DNA from 3 places in the Photobacterium ganghwense genome. Region 3 is predicted to be linked to each of the others. Evidence: riboswitches for the same ligand, from Rfam matches in the RefSeq annotation. Region 3 holds a riboswitch; each other region holds the start of a gene.
What was found. Region 3 has a riboswitch for lysine ahead of lysC (lysine-sensitive aspartokinase 3). Riboswitches for the same ligand answer to the same signal wherever they lie in the genome.
Positions count from the first base shown of each region.

Region 1: another riboswitch for lysine. It lies ahead of FH974_RS04910 (Na+/H+ antiporter NhaC family protein); the one in region 3 lies ahead of lysC (lysine-sensitive aspartokinase 3).
Region 2: another riboswitch for lysine. It lies ahead of FH974_RS24530 (Na+/H+ antiporter NhaC family protein); the one in region 3 lies ahead of lysC (lysine-sensitive aspartokinase 3).

Region 1 covers NZ_CP071325.1:1,002,976-1,010,155, forward strand. The annotation lists gene FH974_RS04895 (YcgL domain-containing protein) at 36-326, shown strand; gene FH974_RS04900 (lytic murein transglycosylase) at 330-1,301, shown strand; gene FH974_RS04905 (DUF3037 domain-containing protein) at 1,676-2,095, opposite strand; lysine riboswitch at 2,436-2,619, shown strand; gene FH974_RS04910 (Na+/H+ antiporter NhaC family protein) at 2,718-4,313, shown strand; gene FH974_RS04915 (thymidine kinase) at 4,543-5,121, shown strand; gene hisIE (bifunctional phosphoribosyl-AMP cyclohydrolase/phosphoribosyl-ATP diphosphatase HisIE) at 5,349-5,975, opposite strand; gene hisF (imidazole glycerol phosphate synthase subunit HisF) at 5,972-6,745, opposite strand; gene hisA (1-(5-phosphoribosyl)-5-[(5-phosphoribosylamino)methylideneamino]imidazole-4-carboxamide isomerase) at 6,763-7,180, opposite strand, start outside.
Region 2 covers NZ_CP071326.1:1,856,262-1,863,441, reverse strand. The annotation lists gene FH974_RS24540 (GntP family permease) at 1-726, shown strand, start outside; gene FH974_RS24535 (hypothetical protein) at 874-1,290, opposite strand; gene FH974_RS24530 (Na+/H+ antiporter NhaC family protein) at 1,593-3,185, opposite strand; lysine riboswitch at 3,270-3,439, opposite strand; gene FH974_RS24520 (aspartate kinase) at 3,754-5,205, opposite strand; gene FH974_RS24515 (ectoine synthase) at 5,272-5,661, opposite strand; gene ectB (diaminobutyrate--2-oxoglutarate transaminase) at 5,671-6,939, opposite strand; gene ectA (diaminobutyrate acetyltransferase) at 6,963-7,180, opposite strand, start outside.
Region 3 covers NZ_CP071325.1:288,581-295,760, forward strand. The annotation lists gene metH (methionine synthase) at 1-3,117, shown strand, start outside; gene lysC (lysine-sensitive aspartokinase 3) at 3,293-4,684, opposite strand; lysine riboswitch at 4,802-4,994, opposite strand; gene FH974_RS01465 (pyridoxal-phosphate-dependent aminotransferase family protein) at 5,240-6,358, shown strand; gene FH974_RS01470 (PglL family O-oligosaccharyltransferase) at 6,508-7,180, opposite strand, start outside.

The DNA.
Region 1 (7,180 bases), 710 kb from region 3:
ATACTGAGTCAGTTTTATCAAAAGGTTCTATCAGCATGTTGTGTGCAATTTATAAAAGCCCAAAGAAAGACAACACTTATCTCTACATCAATAAGAAAGACGATTTCTCTGCGGTGCCTGAAGCGCTGCTGAGCACTTTTGGCACACCACAGTTTGTCATGGTCCTGAAAATTGGCGACCGGAAGAAACTGGCATTGGCCGATATTGAAAAAGTGAAAAGTGAACTGCTGGAAAAAGGGTTTTATCTGCAGGTCCCACCGCCGGTGACGAATTTACTGGAAGAATATAAAGCCGCAAAGAAAGCCGCTTCACCATCTCAGGAATAGTTTATGCGTAAGCAATTGATCACGGCCCTGGTGGCCCTGGGCTTAGGAATGTCATCAGCGGTGATGGCCGCGGATGAAGGTTTCGATACCTATGTAAATGTACTGAAAACCGAAGCGCGGGAAAAAGGCATTTCGGAGCAGACCATTCAATCAGCGTTTGATGGTATTACATTTATTGAGCGTGCCGTTAAAGCAGATAAAAATCAGCCTGAGCGTAAGTTGACGCTGGATGAATACCTGCCGCGTGCCGTTCCGGAATGGAAAAAGAAACAAGCGAACCAGCTTTATCAGGAGCATAAAGCGGTGCTGGATCGAATTGGTCAGCAATATGGTGTCCAGCCGCGGTTTGTGGTTGCCCTGTGGGGTGTTGAAAGTAATTTCGGTCGCCTGACGGGCAATTACAATGTGGTTGAAGCGTTAACGACGCTGGCTTATGAAGGTCGTCGTGAAGCCTTTTTCCGTAATCAGGTGATGGCGGCGCTGGAAATTATCGATGCCGGCCATATTACCGCCAAAGAAATGAAAGGATCCTGGGCCGGGGCAATGGGACAACCTCAGTTCATGCCAACTTCTTTCCTGGCTTATGCCCGTGACGGAAATAATGACGGCAAGGCGGATATCTGGCAAACCAAAGACGATGTTTTTGCTTCTGCGGCGAATTATCTGCATGAAGCCGGCTGGAATGATGAATATACCTGGGGCCGACAAGTTTCGATTCCGGATAACATTGATGCCACATTGCTGGGTGTTCAGCCAGAGAAAGGCCGTTCGTTGTCTGAGTGGCAGAAGTTGGGTGTACGCCGTATGAATGGGCAGAATTTACCAGATACTGCGATTGATGCATGGCTTATTCAACCTGATGATAATCACGGAAGGGCATATTTGGTGTATGGCAATTATCAGTCACTATTAAAATGGAATCGGTCTCACTATTTTGCATTGGCTGTGAGTTATCTGGCAGACAGTATTCGCTAAATATTGCTTGGTGAAATGAATGGAAAGCCAGACTTTAACGTCTGGCTTTTTTGTACATTTCAGCGGACAGACCACAAGCAAAATATTTCCATTATCTTTGGCCGATGAAGCATCGAATAACGCGATAGCGCTATATTCAGTGACGGGTATTTAGAATAGTGACAGTGGCGAGTTGAAATAAGCAAAAATGTGATGGTAACTATAAATTATGAATAAATGAAAATCTTTCAGCGGGACATCTCAAGGTAAAGTAAATACTCTATAAGTAATCCGGATTTTATTATTTTATTTATTTTCAATAGCTTATGGTTGTGTTTCGGGTGAGAAAAAACCCGGTATAAAACCGGGTTTTTATAAGATTCAGAGGTAGGAGATTAGATCTCAAAATCTTCCAGAGATTTACCTTCATCCAGCGCTTTTTTCAGTGCGCTTGGTGTACGGCCTTGGCCTGTCCAGGTTTTCTCATCACCGTTTTCATCAATGAAACGGTATTTCGCTGGACGCTGAGCGCGTTTTTTAGGTGCTTTGCTGATAGCGGCAAGCAGTTCTTCTGGATCGATACCGTCAGCAATTAGCATGTCACGGTATTGAGTCAGTTTCTCCATGCGTTCTTCTTCTTTTGCACGCTCTTCAGCTTCTGCTTCTTCACGCTCAGTAACGACTGTTTGAAGCTTTTCCAGCGCTTCCTGAAGTTGCTCCAGAGAATATTCACGAGATAGGGCACGCAGGCTTCGGAGGTTTAATAGCACTTTCATTGCATCAGACATTTTTATTTCCTGTTGGAGTAATACTATGAAAATAATATTAGCAGTCTTAAATCAATAATTGCAATAACTAAAATGGTTATTATGAGCCTGAATATAAATAATTTGGGGCTTATTATCGGCATGTTAACTTAAGTAATTAACCATTCTTAATAATGGGATTAACAGCGACAGGAATTAACATTGTGGCCGGGGATAAGTGACCAATTTAATAAAACGGAATGAGTTTCATATAAGCTGGCTTAATATCGGTTTGCCTGGGGTGGTGGTTTTTTAATCACTCAGGCAAGACTATTCACTATTAATGTTAATTTTTTCACTTCAAGTTGTTGCAATCAGATCTTAAAGCCGTAGAATCGACTATACCTTGACCAAGGGTAGAGGCGCATCGTCTATCAGTAGCAAGTCGGAGGGTGATTCCGATGAGGGCTTGCAAAAGGAGCCGGTGCCGAAGTGAGAGAGGGTCATCATGCCTGCTCGCTGGGGTTGTCATCGAATAGAGGCAACACTGCCATAGTATATAATTACATTAACTATGGAGCGCTACTGTGGAGTCGGAAAAGGGGCACCTCTCTTTCTTTCACTCATTTTTCACGTTTTTAAGACGTGGCCAGCAGTAGATCTCCAACCAAGATCGGTTGTAGTAGAGATCATGAATATTGTAGATTTTTCACACTCCGCTGTGTCTGTGTTGCCCCCGCTGGTGGCACTGGGCCTGGCTATTGCGACGCGTCGCGTCTTGTTGTCTCTGGGCGTAGGTATTCTGCTTGGTGCCTTATTGCTAAATGATTATTCCGTTACGGGAATGGCCGGATATATCGGCAACACTGTAAAGGGATTATTCATTGAGGACGGCGGCATTAACACCTGGAATATGAGCATTGTCGCGTTTCTGGTGTTGCTGGGCATGACTACCGCTTTGCTGACCCTGTCCGGGGGAACCCGTGCGTTCGCTGAGTGGGCACAAACGAAAATTAAAAGTAAGCGTGGCGCAAAACTACTGGCTGCATTTCTGGGCGTATTCATTTTTGTAGACGACTATTTTAATAGCCTGGCTGTCGGTTCAATTTCTCGCCCGGTCACGGACCGTTTTTATGTGTCCCGTGCCAAGCTGGCTTATATTCTTGATTCAACTGCTGCGCCAATGTGTGTGCTGATGCCGGCCTCTAGCTGGGGGGCGTACATTATCACGCTTATCGGCGGCATTCTGGTGACACACGGTGTCACTGAATACACACCTCTGGGGGCATTCCTGCAACTGGCCCCGATGAACTTCTATGCGATTTTCGCCCTGCTGATGGTATTTGTTGTTGCCTGGTTCCAGCTGGATATCGGCTCAATGAAAAAACACGAGCTGGAAGCCAGCCATTGCCGCGGCTTTGATGAAGGGGATGATGACACCCTGGCGAAAGACCTGAACGATGAACTGGAAATTCAGGAAAGTGAGCACGGCCGCGTAGGCGATCTGGTGATGCCGATTGTGGCTCTGATCGTGGCAACGTTCTTCTTTATGATTTTCACTGGGTATCAGACGCTGCTGGCAGACGGTAAAGCCTTTGATGTTCTGGGCGCGTTTGAAAATACCGATGTGGGTGCCTCTCTGGTATACGGTGGGCTAATCGGCCTGGCGGCTGCCATGATTCCAGTGCTGCGTCAGCGTATTCCTGCCAGTGAAGTAGTTTCCACACTGTGGATTGGTGCTAAGTCAATGTTTGGTGCGATTTTGATCCTGCTGTTCGCCTGGAGCATTGGTAGTGTGATCAGCGATATGGCGACCGGTAAATACCTGTCGACCCTGGTTGAAGGCAGCATCAATCCGATGTTCCTGCCTGCGATCCTGTTCCTGCTGGCAGGGCTGATGGCGTTCTCAACCGGTACCTCTTGGGGAACATTCGGTATCATGCTACCAATCGCCGGTGATCTGGCTGCGGCAACTGACATTATGCTGATGCTGCCGATGCTGGGTGCTGTACTGGCAGGCTCGGTGTTTGGTGATCACTGTTCACCGATTTCAGATACCACTATTCTGTCGTCTACTGGTGCGCGTTGTCATCACATTGACCACGTGTCAACGCAGCTGCCGTATGCGCTGGCTGTCGCTGTGGTATCGACAGTGGGTTTCCTGGTACTGGGTTTCACCAGCTCACTGGCGGTGTCGTTCATGAGCGCAACTGTTATGTTTGTGGTGGTGTGTGCGATCCTGTCCTGGTTGTCTCGCCGTCCTAGTGAGTTGGCCGCGAAAGCCTGAACAATCTCTTAGGTTCAGCGTTAAGCTTGAACGCTAAGTCCTGATACTGTAATGAAAAGCCTGCCATGTGCAGGCTTTCTTTTTGGCGGTTTGCGGCAGTTGCTCTGATCCGGATGATACAAGCGATCGGGCAACGGGTGACAGAGCTCCTTTTAATTTGGCTGGGATTTCTGTAGCATCTCGCCAGTTTTTTCTTACCATTCTAAAGATAATCAGAGAAGCTTACTTAATGGCTCAGATGTACTTCTATTACTCGGCAATGAATGCGGGTAAATCTACCACCTTGTTGCAGTCATCGTTTAATTACCGTGAGCGTGGGATGACGCCGGTTATTTTTACTGCGGCAATTGACGACCGTTACGGGAAGGGGAAAGTCAGTTCACGTATTGGTCTGCAGGAAGATGCTGAGCTATTTTCCGTGACGGACGATCTGTATGCGCGTTTGCAGGATATGAATACGACGCAGAAACTGGATTGTGTGCTGGTTGATGAATGTCAGTTTTTGACGAAAGAGCAGGTTTACCAACTGACAGAAGTGGTCGATAAGCTGCATATTCCGGTGCTGTGCTATGGCTTACGGACAGATTTCCGCGGTGAATTGTTTGAGGGCAGCCGCTATCTGCTGGCCTGGGCTGACAAACTGGTTGAACTCAAAACAATCTGCCACTGCGGCCGTAAAGCCAATATGGTGATTCGTCAGGATGAGCACGGCAATGCAATTGCTGATGGTGATCAGGTCGTGATTGGCGGCAATGAACGTTATGTCTCGGTGTGTCGTACTCACTACAAAGACGCGCTCGAAAAATAACGCTGCCCTTGCGCTGTGTCGGATATGTCCGCTGAAGTTGGTTTTTTCAGCATAGCTTTGTCCGGCATGGTGGACGCATGAATGAATAATAAAGCCCGGCCTGTAGAGCCGGGCTTTTGTTTTTTTTCGATTTGCTTAGGTACTCTTTAAACGGTTTATTTAATTGCTTTATTTAACCGCTGTGTTTAAGCGCTAGGTTTATATGTTTGGCTTCAATAGCAGTGCGGTTATTTATGACGCTCTTGAAGACGCTGGGTAATATCTGCCAGTGACAGCCCCTGATCCTGAAGTAACACCAGTAGGTGGTAAATCAGATCGGCCGACTCATTCACTAGCTCCGCCTTGTCACCCGACGTTGCCGCAAGCGCGACTTCAACACCTTCTTCTCCCACCTTCTGCGAAATCCGCTTGGTGCCACGCGCGTAGAGGCTGGCAGTGTAGGACGACTCAGGATCGGCACCTTTACGAGCAGCCAGGACCTGCTCAAGTTGATGAAGAAACACCAGAGCCGGTTGTTCAGTCTGTTCTTCACCAGATGCATCGGTATCAAAACAGGTGGTGGTGCCCAGGTGGCAGGTTGGCCCAACCGGCGCGACCTGTATCAACAGCGTATCCTGATCGCAATCGAGGCGGATACTTTTCAGATTCAGCGCATTGCCGGACGTTTCTCCTTTGGTCCACAGGCGATTTTTCGACCGTGACCAGAACGTTACCTGATTGGACGCCAGCGTTTTGGTTAGCGCTTCGTCGTTCATGTAGCCCAGCATCAGCACCTGACCGCTGGTGTGATCCTGGATGATCGCCGGGATCAGGCCGTTGACTTTTTCCCAGTTAATTTTACTGCTCAGACTCATACCCGGACCTCCACGTTATTCTGTTTCAGGTATTGCTTTAATTCGCCGATATTGATGATTTGCTTGTGGAAGACCGAAGCCGCCAGAGCGCCGTCGACATTCGCCTGTTTGAAAGCATCGGCAAAGTGGATCATCTCACCGGCCCCGCCGGATGCGATAAGTGGAACGTGGCACACTTCACGGACCATGTTCAGCTGGGTCAGATCGTAGCCGTTGCGAACGCCGTCCTGATTCATCATATTCAGGACAATTTCTCCGGCACCGCGTCGCTGAACTTCCTGTACCCAGTCCTTCGTTTCCCATTGCGTCGCCTGAGTACGGCTTTCATCACCGGTGAACTGGTACACCTGGTACTTTCCGGTAGTGGCATCAAAGTAGGAATCAATCCCGACCACAATGCATTGCACCCCGAATTTATCGGCCAGATCGGTGATCAGTTGCGGGTTGGCCAGCGCCGGTGAGTTAATCGAGACTTTGTCTGCGCCGTATTGCAAAATCCGGCTGGCGTCTTCGGCCGATTTAATGCCTCCGGCGACACAGAAGGGAATATCAATCACTTCTGCTACCCGGGCAACCCAGCTTTTATCTACCACCCGGCCATCACTGGACGCGGTAATATCATAAAACACCAACTCATCGGCACCTTCTTCGGCATAGCGTTTGGCTAACGGTACGATATCGCCGATGATTTCGTGATTGCGAAACTGCACGCCTTTGACCACTTGGCCGTCACGCACGTCTAGACAAGGAATAATTCGTTTTGCCAGCATTTCTGTCTCTCCCCGATCTAGTCATTCCAACAGGCGAAAGCCTGCTCGGCGGTGAATTTGCCATCCAGCAGTGCCCGGCCGACGATGACCCCGGCAACCCCGGTGCCTTTCAGCGCGGCAATGTCGTCCAGCGAGCCGATTCCGCCGGATGACTGGAACCGGATATCCGGGTAACTCGTGCACAGATCCCGGTATAGCTCGACATTGGAGCCTGCCAGCGTGCCATCGCGGGAAATATCCGTGCACAGGACATGTTTCAGGCCGACAGTCAGGAAGTCTTCCAGAAGTGCTTCAATCGTCACGCCGGAATCTTCCTGCCAGCCAGATACCGCAACGTTGCGCTGGCCGTTGTGGTCAATGTTTACATCCAGCGCCAGAACAATGCGTTCCGGGCCGTAGGTTTCGATCCAGCCTTTGACCAGCTCTGGTTGCTTG
Region 2 (7,180 bases), on a different replicon from region 3:
GGCTATGGGGAAGAGTCGGATGCTGAATCTGCGGGTAAGGAATCGGATCCTGCGCCGGGGGTGATCATGGCGCTGGTACCAATTGTGCTGGTGTTTATCATCAACTTCCTGCTGACGAATGTGTATTTCAAGTCACCGGAAGTGGTCGATAACTACAAGGCGCTGGAGGTGAACATTAACGGCACTTGGCCGGTGATTCTGGCTTTGGGCGTGGCGATCGTCTTTATGCTGGCGGCATTTCGTCAGTATCTGTTTGAGCCAAACAAGCAGGTGTTTGATGGTTCTGTGGGTTCGTTGCTGCCGATTTTTAACACGGCTTCGGAAGTCGGTTACGGGGCGGTGATTACTGCGCTGTCAGCCTTCGTGGTAGTGAAAGCCGGGATTGCGGCGATTGATATTCCGGATCTGTTTAAGGTGGCGATTACCTCAACCAGCCTGGCGGGGATCATCGGCTCATCGTCCGGCGGTACCGGGATGGTGCTGGCCATGCTGGGTAATGACTTCATGAGCATGGGCATTAACCCTGAAGTGCTGCACCGTGTGGTGCTGTTGGCGGCGGGTGGCCTTGATACGTTGCCTCACTGTGGCGCGGTCATTACGCTGCTGGCGGTCTGCCGTCTGACGCACCGCCAAAGCTACGGGGATATTGCTGTGGTGACCATGGCGATTCCACTGCTGGCTGCCTTTACGGTGATAGTGGTACACCTGACGACCGGGCTTGTGTAGCGAGCCTCTGTAATCAATTGATGTACAAGTGATTTTAGCCTAGTTACTTACGCTTATTCACTTAAGCGTAGCCACAAAACCTGGCTGCTATTCTCACACTGAAACGCCCCTGCGCTTACCGCGATATGCGGTCTGCTGACAGGGGCGTTATTCTTGCTGGCAGGGCTGCACGTAAATCGCGTCTGTCGGAAAGCGGCCATCCCGGCTGGGATGCTGGCTGTGCAACCGGCATAAGTCGTGATGGATACTGATCGCCTGCACCCGAAAATTCTCGGTGTGCCACTGACCATCTTCCCGGATACGAATTTGCAAATTTTCGCCGTTACTGACGTGTTCGGGCAGACGAATGTCATAGGTATCGCTGAATGCCAGCAGCCAGTAATCGTCCATGGTTACCAGGCGACCTGTCCCCGGTGTTGTGACCGCACTGACATAATCCAGTTTCTGGGCAGCATGCACCGGAAACACTGCGGAAAACACACTCATCCCGACCGCAATCATAGCGCCCCGCAGCGCCCTGAATCTTGCCATCGCTGGGATAGGTCTTGCGATGCTACCGCTCATAGACACCTACCTCTCATAGACACCTACTACTCATTGATACCTACCGCTCATAGACACCGACTATGAATAGGTACCTAGCTGTCATAACAACTCATCACGAAGTGACGGTGATAGATTTAACTATAGTGCGGCCCTGTGGCTAGCCCGGACAAGAAAAGAGACACCGCTGATGCATGAAAGCCACAACAAAAATGCCAACACAAAAAAGCCACGCAAAAAAGCGATGACAGCAAAGCGAATAGAAAAAAGCCTCCGGCACTTGAACGTGCGGAGGCTTTGCATGAAGAGGGCGGATTTACCGGTTAAGCTTCAGACGATGCCAGACTGAGCTCGGGGTCGCTCTGACGACGGCGAAGGGCAAACAGGCAGAAGGCCACAAACCAGACACTGCTGGCGGCGACACCCAGCCAGGACGAATGGGTAAAGCCCATGACCAGATAGCCGAGCAGTGCACCGAACGCGACTGAACCGGCATAAGGTAGCTGAGTGAGCACGTGGTCCATATGGTGACAACCGGCACCCGTTGCCGACAGGATACTGGTGCTGGAAATCGGTGAGCTGTGATCGCCAAAAACTGCGCCAGCCAGTACGGCGGACAGCATCGGCAGTAACATGGTGATGTCACTGGCTGCCGCAATGTCACCGGCCAGCGGCAGCATGATGCCAAATGTTCCCCAGCTGGTGCCGGTGGCAAACGCCATGACACATGACAGCAGGAAGACGACGGCTGGCAACAGTTCTACCGGCAGACTGCCCTGTGACAGTGACGCGAGGTAAACGCCGGTTTGCATGTCGCGTACTACGGTGCCGATTGTCCAGGCAAACAGCAGAATAATGATCGCAGGCATCATGGCTGAGATCCCTTGCGGCGCGGCTTTCAACCAGATTTTTGCCGACAGTTTCAGGCGCAATGCCAGACCCATCGAGACCACCAGGCTGCAGATTGCACCGTATACCAGCGACAGGCCAACGTTGGTATTTTCAAACGCGCCGATCAGGCTGAAGGCTTGTCCTTTATCGGACAACACATCCGCACCGGACTGAACCATGAAAAAGACGGTTGCAGCGGTCAAGGTCAGGATCGGCAACACCATATCAATCATCCCGCCCTGAGCGGTTTCTGGTGTTTCCATATCCAGACCCGGCGGACGGCCTTTACTGTGATCCCACAGCTGACCTTGCTGGGCGCGGGCTTCATGCTTTCGCATCGGCCCGATATCCAGCTGGAATGCAATAACACAAATCACCATCAGCAGGGTAAAGACCGCGTACAGATTCATCGGCATCATTTCGACAAAGGCGGCGATCGGGCTTTGGTCCGTTAGCTGGTGGGCCGCCAGAATACCGCCGACCAGTGCGATAATGTAGGCACCCCAGGAGGAAATCGGCATCAGGACGCACACTGGTGCGGCGGTTGAATCCAGCAGGTAGGCCAGCTTGGCGCGTGAAATCTGAAACCGGTCGGTCACTGGTCGGCAGATAGCGCCAACAGACAGGCTGTGAAAGAAATCATCAATGAAGAAGATGAAAACCATCAGCCCGGTCAGGGACTTGGCACTACGGCGATCCTTGCACCGTACGGCTGCCCAGTCGGCAAAGGCCTGAGTGGCACCGGACACACTCATCAGACTGATCAGTGCACCGAGCAACAACATGAAAATCAGCATGTTGACGTTATCGTGGTTTAGGGCACCGCCGCTCCAGAAGATAGCCACTATTTTCTGATACAGGTAGTTCAGGGTCTGGGACAGGGAAAATTGGTTCAGCATCAGGGCACCGGCAACGATACCTGCACCCAGTGACAGCAGTACCTGTCGGGTGACGACAGCCAGCAACACCGCCAGCAAGGGGGGAAGCACGGACCAGGCAGAATCCGCAAAAGGAACAAGGTTCATGATCTCATTTCACCTACAACTTAAAGGTGGAGATCTACCAAAAGGACATGTAACGAAATCGACAACCAAGGCATGACGTGTTACCCCTTAGGTAGCGCTCCATAGGAAAAACTATGGCAGTGCTGCGCCTGTTCGACGCAGCCCCAGCGGCTGAGTTTGATGACTCAGTCACTTCGGCGCTGACTCCTTTCCCCGGCTTCATCGGTATCACCCTCTGCTCGGTTACTGATAGGCAGCGCGCCTCTACTGATTTAGGGTTGCTGCGAGCAGACACGGGTCTGCCCACAGCAAATGTTATTATATACGGCTATTTAGCGATGTCAGCATACAATTCACTTTCAATGACTATTAATTCAGCACTATGAATTGCTTTCGATCAAGGAACTGTTGAACAAAGCGCTGTGGCGGAAAAAACGCCGGCTGACAGAGCGGTGAATTCTCAAACCTCAATCCAGCACAGCGAAGCGACTGACCGTTTAGAGACAACACCGCCGGGGCAAAAGTCCCGGCAGTTGGTTGATTAGTTGGTTGATTGATATGCTGATTGATTGATATGCCGTTAGTAGTATCAGGCAACGTGGGCCGATTGGCAATCAACCAGGGAGTCCGGCTGGGTGTGCGTCTCTGCAGGCAGGGCGAAGAACTGCTCATGCAGCGTGCAAATGGCACTCTGGTAGTCATTGTCATCGACCACAAACTGCACGTTGACGTTACGTACCGATGAGTGGGCGGCAATCGGAAAACATTCTGCCTGCATCAGCGCTTGCATTCCCCGCCGCAGTGCCTCATTGGTGTTTATGTTGGCCCCGATGGCAGAAATCATTGCGACCAGTCGCCCGGTAATGGCGGCCTTCGGATACCGTTTCTCCGCCTTATATAACACCTGATTAAGGTTATCGGCACCACCGGTCAGGTAGTAGGTGATTGAGTTGGCGTTCATCTCTTTGCCAATCAGGTTGACGCTCGACTCACGAATCAGTTGCATGATGTCGTAACCGACATTATCAACGTGACCTACCATCGCCTGATCAAACAGATGCAGCGCAAATACTTTGTCACGCCCGGCAATGATTTCAACCCGATCCTGCGAGGGAGTAAAGGCATTTGAAATCAGCGTCCCCGTGTGCTCTGGCTCAAAGGTGTTTTTGATTTTCAACTCGATATTGTTCTGGCGAAGTCCGGAAGCGGCATTGGGGTGGATCGCTTCCATCCCCAGATTCGCGAGCTGATCGGCCACATCGTAGTTTGTTTCCCCCATAGGCAGAACCGACTCTGGCCCCACGATGCGCGGATCTGCGCTGCTGAGGTGATATTCCTTATGGATGATGGCCTGCCGCGCGCCGGTCAGCACCGCGATGCGGCTGAAGGTCATCTCGCTGTAACCGCGGTCGTACGTTTTCATCAGTCCTTCGTCACAATAGGCGTATCCGGTGACGATAGGCAGTTCCTGGCTCAGGTCGATATCGGCAAACGCCTGACGAATGACGTCATCCAGATCACCGGTGTACTGATTGTTCCAGCTGGACAGGTCAACAAAGCGCGCATTGATACCCAGCGTTTTCAGCTTCAGGGCGGTATTGAAGGCGCTGTGCGCCTCACCGAAGGAGGAGAGAAACTCTCTGACCTGAGGCAGATAGTGGCGCAACGTGAACTGGCCGAATTCGCACATTTCCAGGATGTTGGTGATGCACTGTTTTGCATCCTGAACCCGGGCGCGGATAAATTTATCTGCCCGAAGACGGTTCACCGGATCGGCAAACAGGTTGTCGTTGATCAGCAGCAGGCGCTGCTCCAGATCGTTCATGGCCTGGCGCCAGTCCGGTGAACGTTTGGCGATCAGCTGGTAGATGCCCGGCTTGCCGGTGCGTTTACATTCCAGCAGATCATTGGTGATCCCGGCATAGGCCGAAACCACGAATACTCGGTTGTAGCGCTGCGAGGGACGCAAAATAATATTGTCGAGCACAGCATCGAACGCTGACATCGACGTGCCACCGATTTTTTCTACGGTGTGAGACATAGTTCATCCTTTTGGTTACGGTCACAGCGTGACTGTCAAAGTGAAGGTGTCTGTGTCGTTGGAATCTCAGGTTTCTTCCATTAGTGGATACACGCCGTTTTGGTCGTGAGTCTCCTGACCGGTCAACGGCGGATTAAACACGCAAGCCATGGTCATATCGCCGCCATAGGCACGTAAAAAATGTTCATCGTGCTGATCCAGGATATAGAGCGTACCGGGTTTGATTGGGTAGGTTTTACCCCCAACGACCTCTATTTCGCCTTCCCCGGACATGCAGAACACAGACTCCAGATGGTTCTGGTAGTGAATGTGGGTTTCGGTATCGGCATAAATCGTGGTGATGTGGAAAGAAAAGCCCATGTTGTCATCTTTCAGGAGCATACGGACGCTTTCCCAGTTTTCTGCGACCACGCGGCGCTTAGTCTGACGACAGTTTTCCAGTGTTCTTACGATCATCATTTTTCCTTATGAGGCTTTTTTAATGAAGTTGGCTGCTGTTGTTGCCACGGCTTGTTCAAACAGCGCGATCCCTTTGGCCATATCGTGTTCGGTAATGGTTAGGGGACAGAAGAATTTAATGACTTCGTCGTCCGGGCCAGCGGTTTCGATCACTAAGCCCTGTTCAAAACAAGCGCGTGCGATCTTACCGGCGATCTCTCCGTCCCGACAGGCGATGCCTGTCATCAGTCCGCGGCCTTTTAGCTCGCTGAAATAAGCCGGGTATTGAGGCACTAACTGCTGGAGAGCGTCTGTCAGCTGTGCCGAACGGGCCTGGATATGCTGTTCAAACTGATCGTCCTGCCAGTAAATTTCAATGGCTTTCGAGGCGGTGACAAAGGCATGGTTGTTTCCGCGAAACGTCCCGTTGTGCTCACCGGGCTGCCATTTATCCAGCTCGGGTTTGAGCAGAACGACGGCCATCGGCAGGCCATAGCCGCTGATGGATTTTGACAGGGTGACGATGTCAGGTTTGATTCCGGCTGGTTCAAAGCTGAAAAATGTACCGGTGCGCCCACAGCCCGCCTGAATATCATCGACAATCAGTAAGATATCGTGCTGATGACACATTGCCTCCAGACGCTGTAGCCATTCATCAGAAGCAGCGTTCAGTCCGCCTTCCCCTTGAACCACTTCCAGAATCACGGCGGCAGGTTTGTCCAGGCCGCTGGAATGATCGTTCAACATGGCTTCAAAAAGCGTCAGGCCATCAACGCCATCGGCATAATGTTCATACGGCAGGCGGGTCACGTTCTGTAATGGCTGTGCCGCACCTTGGCGGTGGTGCTGGTTACCCGTTGCAGCCAGTGCACCAACTGATACCCCGTGGAAGCCGTTAGTAAAGGCTACGACGTTCTGGCGACCGGTTACTTTGCGTGCCAGCTTTAAGGCGGCTTCAACCGCATTGGTACCGGTCGGCCCGGTGAACTGCAGCTTGTAGTCGAGATCCCGCGGACTGAGGATCAAATCTTTAAAGCGGGCAATGAATTCAGCCTTGGCCGTGGAATGCATATCCAGTCCGTGCGTCAGGCCGTCCTGGCTGATGTAATCAAGCAGCGCCTGCTTCATGACCGGGTTATTGTGGCCATAATTAAGAGCTCCGGCGCCCGCCAGGAAGTCAAGGTAGGCATTTCCTTGTTCTGTGTATAACCAGCTGCCCTTGGCATGCTGGAACATGACCGGAAAATTGCGTGCATAGCACTGTACGTTTGACTCATGACTTTGAAAAATTGTCATTCTTTAACCTTTTGGGTTGAGAGTTAGCTAGATTTGAGCTCGATCCTGAACAGGTATTCGCTGTCATGATGACCATCGAAATGAGCGTGTTTATCGAGAAACGTCGTCACGTCACCGTGACGTCCGTGATGCTGATTGAATTTGTGAAACAGCGCCCACGAGCCCCTGTTGTCGTCAGTGATGGTGGTTTCGATATAGCGGATACCGGCATTTTCTGGACGGTCGAGTAAAGCTTCCAGCA
Region 3 (7,180 bases):
AATGCCAAGGCCTGTGCCTTTGCGGTGGACACTGTTTTCGAAGAGCTGGGCTTATCCCTACCGGTGATGATTTCCGGTACCATTACCGATGCATCCGGTCGTACGCTGTCCGGTCAGACGACTGAAGCTTTCTACCATTCCTTACGCCACGTCAAACCGATTTCCTTCGGCCTTAACTGTGCCCTCGGACCTGATGAATTACGCCAGTATGTGGAAGAGTTATCCCGCATTGCGGAATGTGCCGTCTCTGCGCACCCGAATGCGGGTCTACCGAATGCATTTGGTGAATACGACCTCTCGCCGGAAGAGATGGCCGCGCACATCCGGGAGTGGGCACAAAGTGGGTTCCTGAATCTGGTCGGCGGCTGTTGTGGTACGACCCCTGAGCACATTCGTCTGATGGCTGAGGTGGTGGCTGATCTGGCTCCGCGCCAGTTGCCTGACCTACCGGTTGCCTGCCGTTTGTCCGGTCTTGAACCGTTAATCATCGAAAAAGATACCCTGTTTGTGAACGTGGGCGAACGTACCAACGTGACCGGTTCGGCCCGATTTAAGCGCCTGATTAAAGAAGAGCAGTATGACGAAGCGCTCGATGTGGCCCGTCAGCAGGTGGAAAACGGTGCCCAGATCATCGATATCAACATGGATGAGGGCATGCTGGATGCGGAAGCATGCATGGTGCGCTTCCTTAATCTGTGTGCGTCAGAGCCGGAAATTTCCAAGGTGCCGATCATGGTCGACTCCTCCAAATGGGAGGTCATCGAAGCCGGTCTGAAATGTATTCAGGGTAAGGGGATCGTCAACTCGATCTCGCTTAAAGAAGGCAAAGAAAAGTTTATTGAGCAAGCCAAGCTGATCCGTCGTTATGGCGCCGCGGTGATCGTGATGGCTTTTGATGAAGTCGGTCAGGCGGATACCCGGGCGCGTAAGCTGGAAATTTGTACCAATGCTTATCGGATTCTGGTGAATGAAGTGGGTTTCCCGCCGGAGGACATCATATTTGACCCGAACATTTTTGCAGTGGCAACCGGTATCGATGAGCACAATAACTACGCGGTTGACTTTATTGAAGCGGTCGGCGACATCAAGCGGGATCTGCCTCATGCGATGATTTCCGGCGGGGTGTCGAATGTTTCTTTCTCGTTCCGCGGCAATAACTATGTGCGTGAGGCAATCCATGCCGTGTTCCTCTATCACTGCTTCAAACGCGGGATGGACATGGGGATCGTTAATGCCGGTCAGCTGGAAATTTACGATAACGTCCCGGATAAATTGCGTGAAGCGGTGGAAGACGTGGTGCTCAACCGCCGTGATGATGCGACCGAGCGCCTGCTCGACATTGCAGATGAGTACCGTGATAACGGGGTTGGCAAGCAGGATGACGGCGCAGCGCTGGAATGGCGCAGCTGGCCAGTCGCTAAACGGCTGGAGCATGCTCTGGTCAAAGGGATCACGGAGTTCATTGTCGAGGATACTGAAGACGCTCGAGTGAACGCCAGCAGGCCGCTGGAAGTGATCGAAGGGCCGTTGATGGACGGCATGAATGTGGTCGGTGACCTGTTTGGTGAGGGCAAGATGTTTCTGCCCCAGGTGGTGAAGTCTGCCCGGGTGATGAAACAGGCCGTGGCCTACCTGGAACCGTTCATTGATGCTGAGAAACAGAGTGGCCGCTCAAACGGCAAGATTCTGCTGGCGACGGTCAAAGGGGATGTCCACGATATTGGCAAAAACATTGTCGGGGTCGTTCTGCAATGTAATAACTACGACATTATCGACCTCGGGGTCATGGTGTCGTGTGAGCAGATCCTTAAGGTCGCGCGGGAAGAAAACGTCGATATCGTCGGTCTGTCCGGACTCATTACTCCGTCGCTGGATGAGATGGTGCATGTTGCCAAGGAAATGGAGCGCCAGGGCTTTGAACTGCCGCTGTTGATTGGCGGTGCGACAACCTCAAAGGCGCATACCGCAGTGAAAATTGAGCAGAATTACCGCCATCCGGTGGTGTATGTTAACAATGCGTCGCGGGCGGTGGGGGTTTGTACCTCGTTGCTGTCGGACGAACTGCGTCCGGCGTTTGTGGAGAAACTGGATGTCGACTATGAGCGGGTCCGGGATCAGCACAGCCGTAAACAGCCTCGAACCAAACCGGTCTCGCTGGAGAGGGCCAGAGCCAATAAGGTCGCGATTGACTGGGCAACCTATACGCCGCCGGTACCGGCGAAGCCCGGTACTCATGTGTTTGATGATTTCGATGTCAGCATCCTGCGCAACTATATCGACTGGACCCCGTTTTTCATGACCTGGTCGCTGATGGGCAAGTACCCGGCCATTCTGGATCATGAGGAAGTGGGAGAAGAAGCCCGCCGTTTGTTCCAGGATGCGAACGAGTGGCTGGATCGCATCGAGCGGGAAGGTCTGATGAAGGCCCAGGGCATGTGTGCCTTGTTCCCGGCGAACAGTACAGGGGATGACATTGAGGTCTATACCGATGAGTCCCGCAGCCAGGTAGCGCATGTGCTGTATAACCTGCGCCAGCAGACGGAGAAACCGAAAGGCTATAACTACTGTCTGTCGGATTACATTGCACCGAAGGACAGCGGGAAGCCGGACTGGATTGGCGCGTTTGCGGTTACCGGCGGCATCGGAGAGCGAGAGTTGGCCGATAAATTTAAAGCCCTGGGTGATGATTACAATGCCATCATGGTACAAGCGGTGGCTGACCGTTTGGCTGAAGCGTTTGCCGAGTATCTGCATGAGCAGGTGCGTAAAGAGATTTGGGGATACTCGCCGGACGAAGCGCTGTCGAATGACGAACTCATTCGTGAGAAATATCAGGGGATCCGTCCGGCACCCGGCTACCCGGCGTGTCCGGAACATACCGAGAAAGGCACCTTGTGGGAGATGCTCAATGTCGAAGAGGCCATTGGGATGTCACTCACCACCAGCTATGCTATGTGGCCGGGAGCGTCGGTCTCAGGCTGGTACTTCTCGCATCCGGACTCACGCTATTTTGCTGTGGCACAAATTCAGGAAGATCAGCGTGATAGCTATGCCGAGCGCAAAGGCTGGGATCTGGTTGAAGCGGAAAAATGGCTGGGGCCGAACCTGTCATTGTAATGCAGCAAAGGCGTAATGTATTAAAGGCGTAATGACTCAAAGGCCCCGGATGCCACAGCTGCGGGGCCTGTTTTTTACAGGTGACACCCATCGGGAACACTGACACGGCAACAATCATACACTGATATGAAAAAGGCGCTCATCATGAGCGCCTTTTTTGTGTCCCGGACTTGGGTTACTTCGCGGCCTCAAACAGGGCAGCGTGGAGGGTTTTAACCACTTCGCGCGATTCGCTGGTTTTGACCAGGAAACACAGGTTGTGCGGACTGGCGCCAAAGCAGATCATGCGCGGACTGTAGTTGTCCAGCTTGCCAAAGACCTGAGTGGCGGCTCCCGGGGCTTCGCCCAGTTTGTTGCCGATAAGTGCAACCAGGCACAGATCCTGTTCTACTTCCACACGGCACAGCTTGCTGAGAGCCTCTGTTGCTGCGGCTGGCAGGCTTGGTGCTCCGCCGCCGGTGTTAGTCTGATCCAGGGTCAGTGAAACGCTGACTTCAGACGTTGTGATCAGATCAACAGACACCTTATGTTCACCAAGGATGCGGAAGACTTCTGACAGGAAGCCATAGGCATGGAACATATTCAGGCTGGTCAGGGTGACCAGGGTCTGGTTGCAGCGCAGGGCCAGTGCCCGGAATTTTGGTGGCTGGGCCACGTGCTGGCGAATCCAGGTTCCACCTTGCTCCGGTGCTTTTGATGAACCGATGAACACCGGAATTTGCTGGCGGATGGCTGGCAGCAACGTCGACGGGTGCAGAATTTTTGCCCCGAAGTTAGCCATCTCAGAGGCTTCGCTGAAGCTGATTTCCTGGATTGGCATGGCGTTGGCTGTAATACGCGGATCGGTGCTGTACATCCCCGGAACGTCGGTCCAGATCTCCAGAATTTCTGCACTGATGGCTTCGGCAACCAGTGCTGCACTGTAATCACTGCCGCCACGGCCCAGCGTCGTTGTCTGGCCGGTTTCATCAGAACCGATAAAGCCCTGAGAGACAATAATTTGATCAGACTGGAGCAGCGGTTGCAGTTGCTCACTGGCCAACTGGCGAATTGCATCCACATCCGGTACGGCTTTGCCGAACTGGCTATCGGTACGCATTACCGGGCGAATATCAAAACGGGTAGCTTTAGCCCCCATTTCGTTAAGAATTTGGGTAAAAAGAAAAGTCGACAGTAATTCGCCGTGGGCGACCAGCTGATCGGTCAGTTGCACGGAAGGGGCGCTGGCAGTTTGTTTGGCCAGGGCTTCAACGTCTGTCAGAAGTTGGTCGATCTCAGCTGCTACCGCTTCCGGGTGAGTCAACTGATCAATGATCGATTGGTGAATCGTTCGAAGTTGTTGTAGCCGTTGTGAGCGCTGCTCGTTGTCGGCAATTCCATTTGCTAATTCAACCAGCAGATTGGTTACGCCGGAACACGCACTGATTAATACCACTTTAGCAGCTGGGTTGTCCTTGATAATCGTTGCGCTTCGACTCATGGCGGCATGATCGGCTACACTGGTGCCGCCAAATTTCGCTACAGTAATTGGTGGAGGAACAGTAAAGTTAGTATTTACAAAGCTCAAAACAAGGTCTCCCAATCAGAAGTGTAAAAACGTTCTTAAATTTAGGGGGAATGACCCGGGATCAAGATCCCGACGCAAATGTCAGGAGAGCAATAAGGTAGGATGTAGTCAGGTACAACAACCAGAAGCTCCCCACCTTTCCACTACCTATATCGTCTGGAAAGGTGACAGCCAGAAGGATTCAACCTTCCAAGCCGATATGCCATGCCCCCTGTCACAACATATCTCGGCGCTACTCCCCCTCTCCAGACTGCCTTGGGGTGGGGCCCCGCAATCCTAGATACCTGGGTAACGCTCCTCTTCTGTCTGCCCCTGAGATAAGGTGCATCTCAGGATGAACAAAAAACGTGCTCTATTGAAGCGGATTTGAGAGTCTTTTGTCAATCATGGCGGGGCAGAATATGCAAAATAATTGCAAATTTTTTGTCTTTCCCGGACGGAGGAATCGCAGGGGGCAAAAACAGCGCTGTCACAAGAGACGCAACTTGTGATCAGACCTGATATAGTCAGTACGTACCTTACACCAACAGGCCTTACCATCAGGGAGAAATAATAATGACAATTGGTAGTTTTTATCCGCCACAGCGTACACTCATGGGACCGGGTCCATCAGATATTTATCCGCAGGTGTTACAGGCCCTGAGTCGTCCGACCATCGGTCACCTGGATCCGCTGTTCATCGGGATGATGGATGAGCTAAAACAGCTGCTGCAATATGCTTTCCAGACAACTAACCCGTTCACGATAGCGGTCTCTGCGCCGGGCAGTGCCGGGATGGAGGCTTGCTTTGTGAACCTGGTTGAGCCGGGCGACAAAGTGATTGTCTGCCGCAACGGTGTGTTTGGTGACCGGATGCGTGAAAACGTGGAACGCTGCGGCGGTGTTGCGGTGATGGTGGACAACGCCTGGGGTGAACCGGTTGATCCGCAGTCAGTGGCTGAAGTCCTTGAGGCACACCCGGATGCGAAGATTGTCGCGTTTGTCCACGCTGAAACGTCGACCGGTGCGCTGACTGATGCCGAGGCAATCGCTAAGCTGGCACGTCAGCACGATTGTCTGACTATCGTGGATGCGGTGACCTCGCTGGGTGGCGTACCGCTGCTGGTGGACGAATGGCAACTGGATGCGGTGTACTCCGGCAGCCAGAAATGCCTGTCTTGTGTTCCTGGTCTGTCGCCTCTGACGTTCTCTCCGCGTGCGGTGGAGAAAATTCAGAGCCGTCAAAGCAAAGTACAAAGCTGGTTTCTCGATCAAAGCCTGGTTCTGGGCTACTGGAGCGGCGAAGGTAAACGCAGTTACCACCATACAGCACCGGTGAACAGCCTGTATGCCCTGCATGAAGCGTTGGTGCTGCTGAAAAATGAAGGGCTGGAAAATGCCTGGCAGCGTCACCGCGACGTCCATCTGGAATTGCGTGAAGGGTTGGAACAACTGGGTATCGAGTTTGTGGTTGATGAGGCGTACCGCTTACCACAATTGAATGCGGTGCATATTCCTGCCGGGGTAGATGATGCGCAGGTGCGTAAAACCCTGCTGGAGCGTTATAACCTGGAAATTGGTGCCGGACTGGGTGCGCTGGCGGGCAAAGCCTGGCGGATTGGCCTGATGGGCTATGCTGCACGCAGCGAGAACGTTGCGCTGTGCCTGAAAGCGCTGGAGTCAACCCTGAAATAAGTGTCGGCCTGTTCAGTCAGGCTCTTTCGTTTTGCTACTGTTCGGGCAGGCGCTGCCCGGAACAGGCAGGTCGAGACCAAAACGGCTACCTTACGGTAGCCGTTTTTTATGGCTGTGTCCTATGGAGCGGATGCTTGCTCCGGGGGCACCTAGTCAGTGACTGCGGGGGGAGCCGTCAGGACGACCGCACCCGATGTGACAGGTTCCGCTTTAGCGGCTGGCGCAAAAATCTGCCCTGGGAACAGGTAGCGGGCTTCCTGTTGTACCTGCTCGGCCAGCGCGGTTTCACCGAGATGCTGGTACGCAGCAATCAGGTTTTGGTACAGCGTGGGGCGTGGCCAGATCAGGGCTTTTTGGCGAGCCCATGCAATATACGTCTGAATCAGTGCCGGGTTGGCGGTGGTAATCCCAACCTGCAGCTGGGTGACGTGCAGATCCCACTCAAATCGATCCTGCCAGGCCCATGGATTGTTGACCTTCAGCAGGTAGTCAATATTGGCCGGTTGGCGGGTCTCAAACTGGGTTAATTGATGGCCCGAGTACAGGGTAGTGGTCATGAAACCAGTGGTGAGCACCGGCAGGATCAGAACCAGTCCCCGAATGGACAGCACATACTCCACCTGACGGCGGTAGTATTTGGCGGTCAGATTGTCCACCCAGTAGATCAGGATAATGAACATCACCCAGTGCGGTAGGGAGTGGTAAAACGGATACTCCAGCTGGGTATGCAGGGTAATCGGCAAGAACAGGCCAACCAGTGCTAATTGGGTGCCAGCCCGGGCTTTGCGGATTTTCAGAAAGACGGCGGCGGCGGCCAGCAAC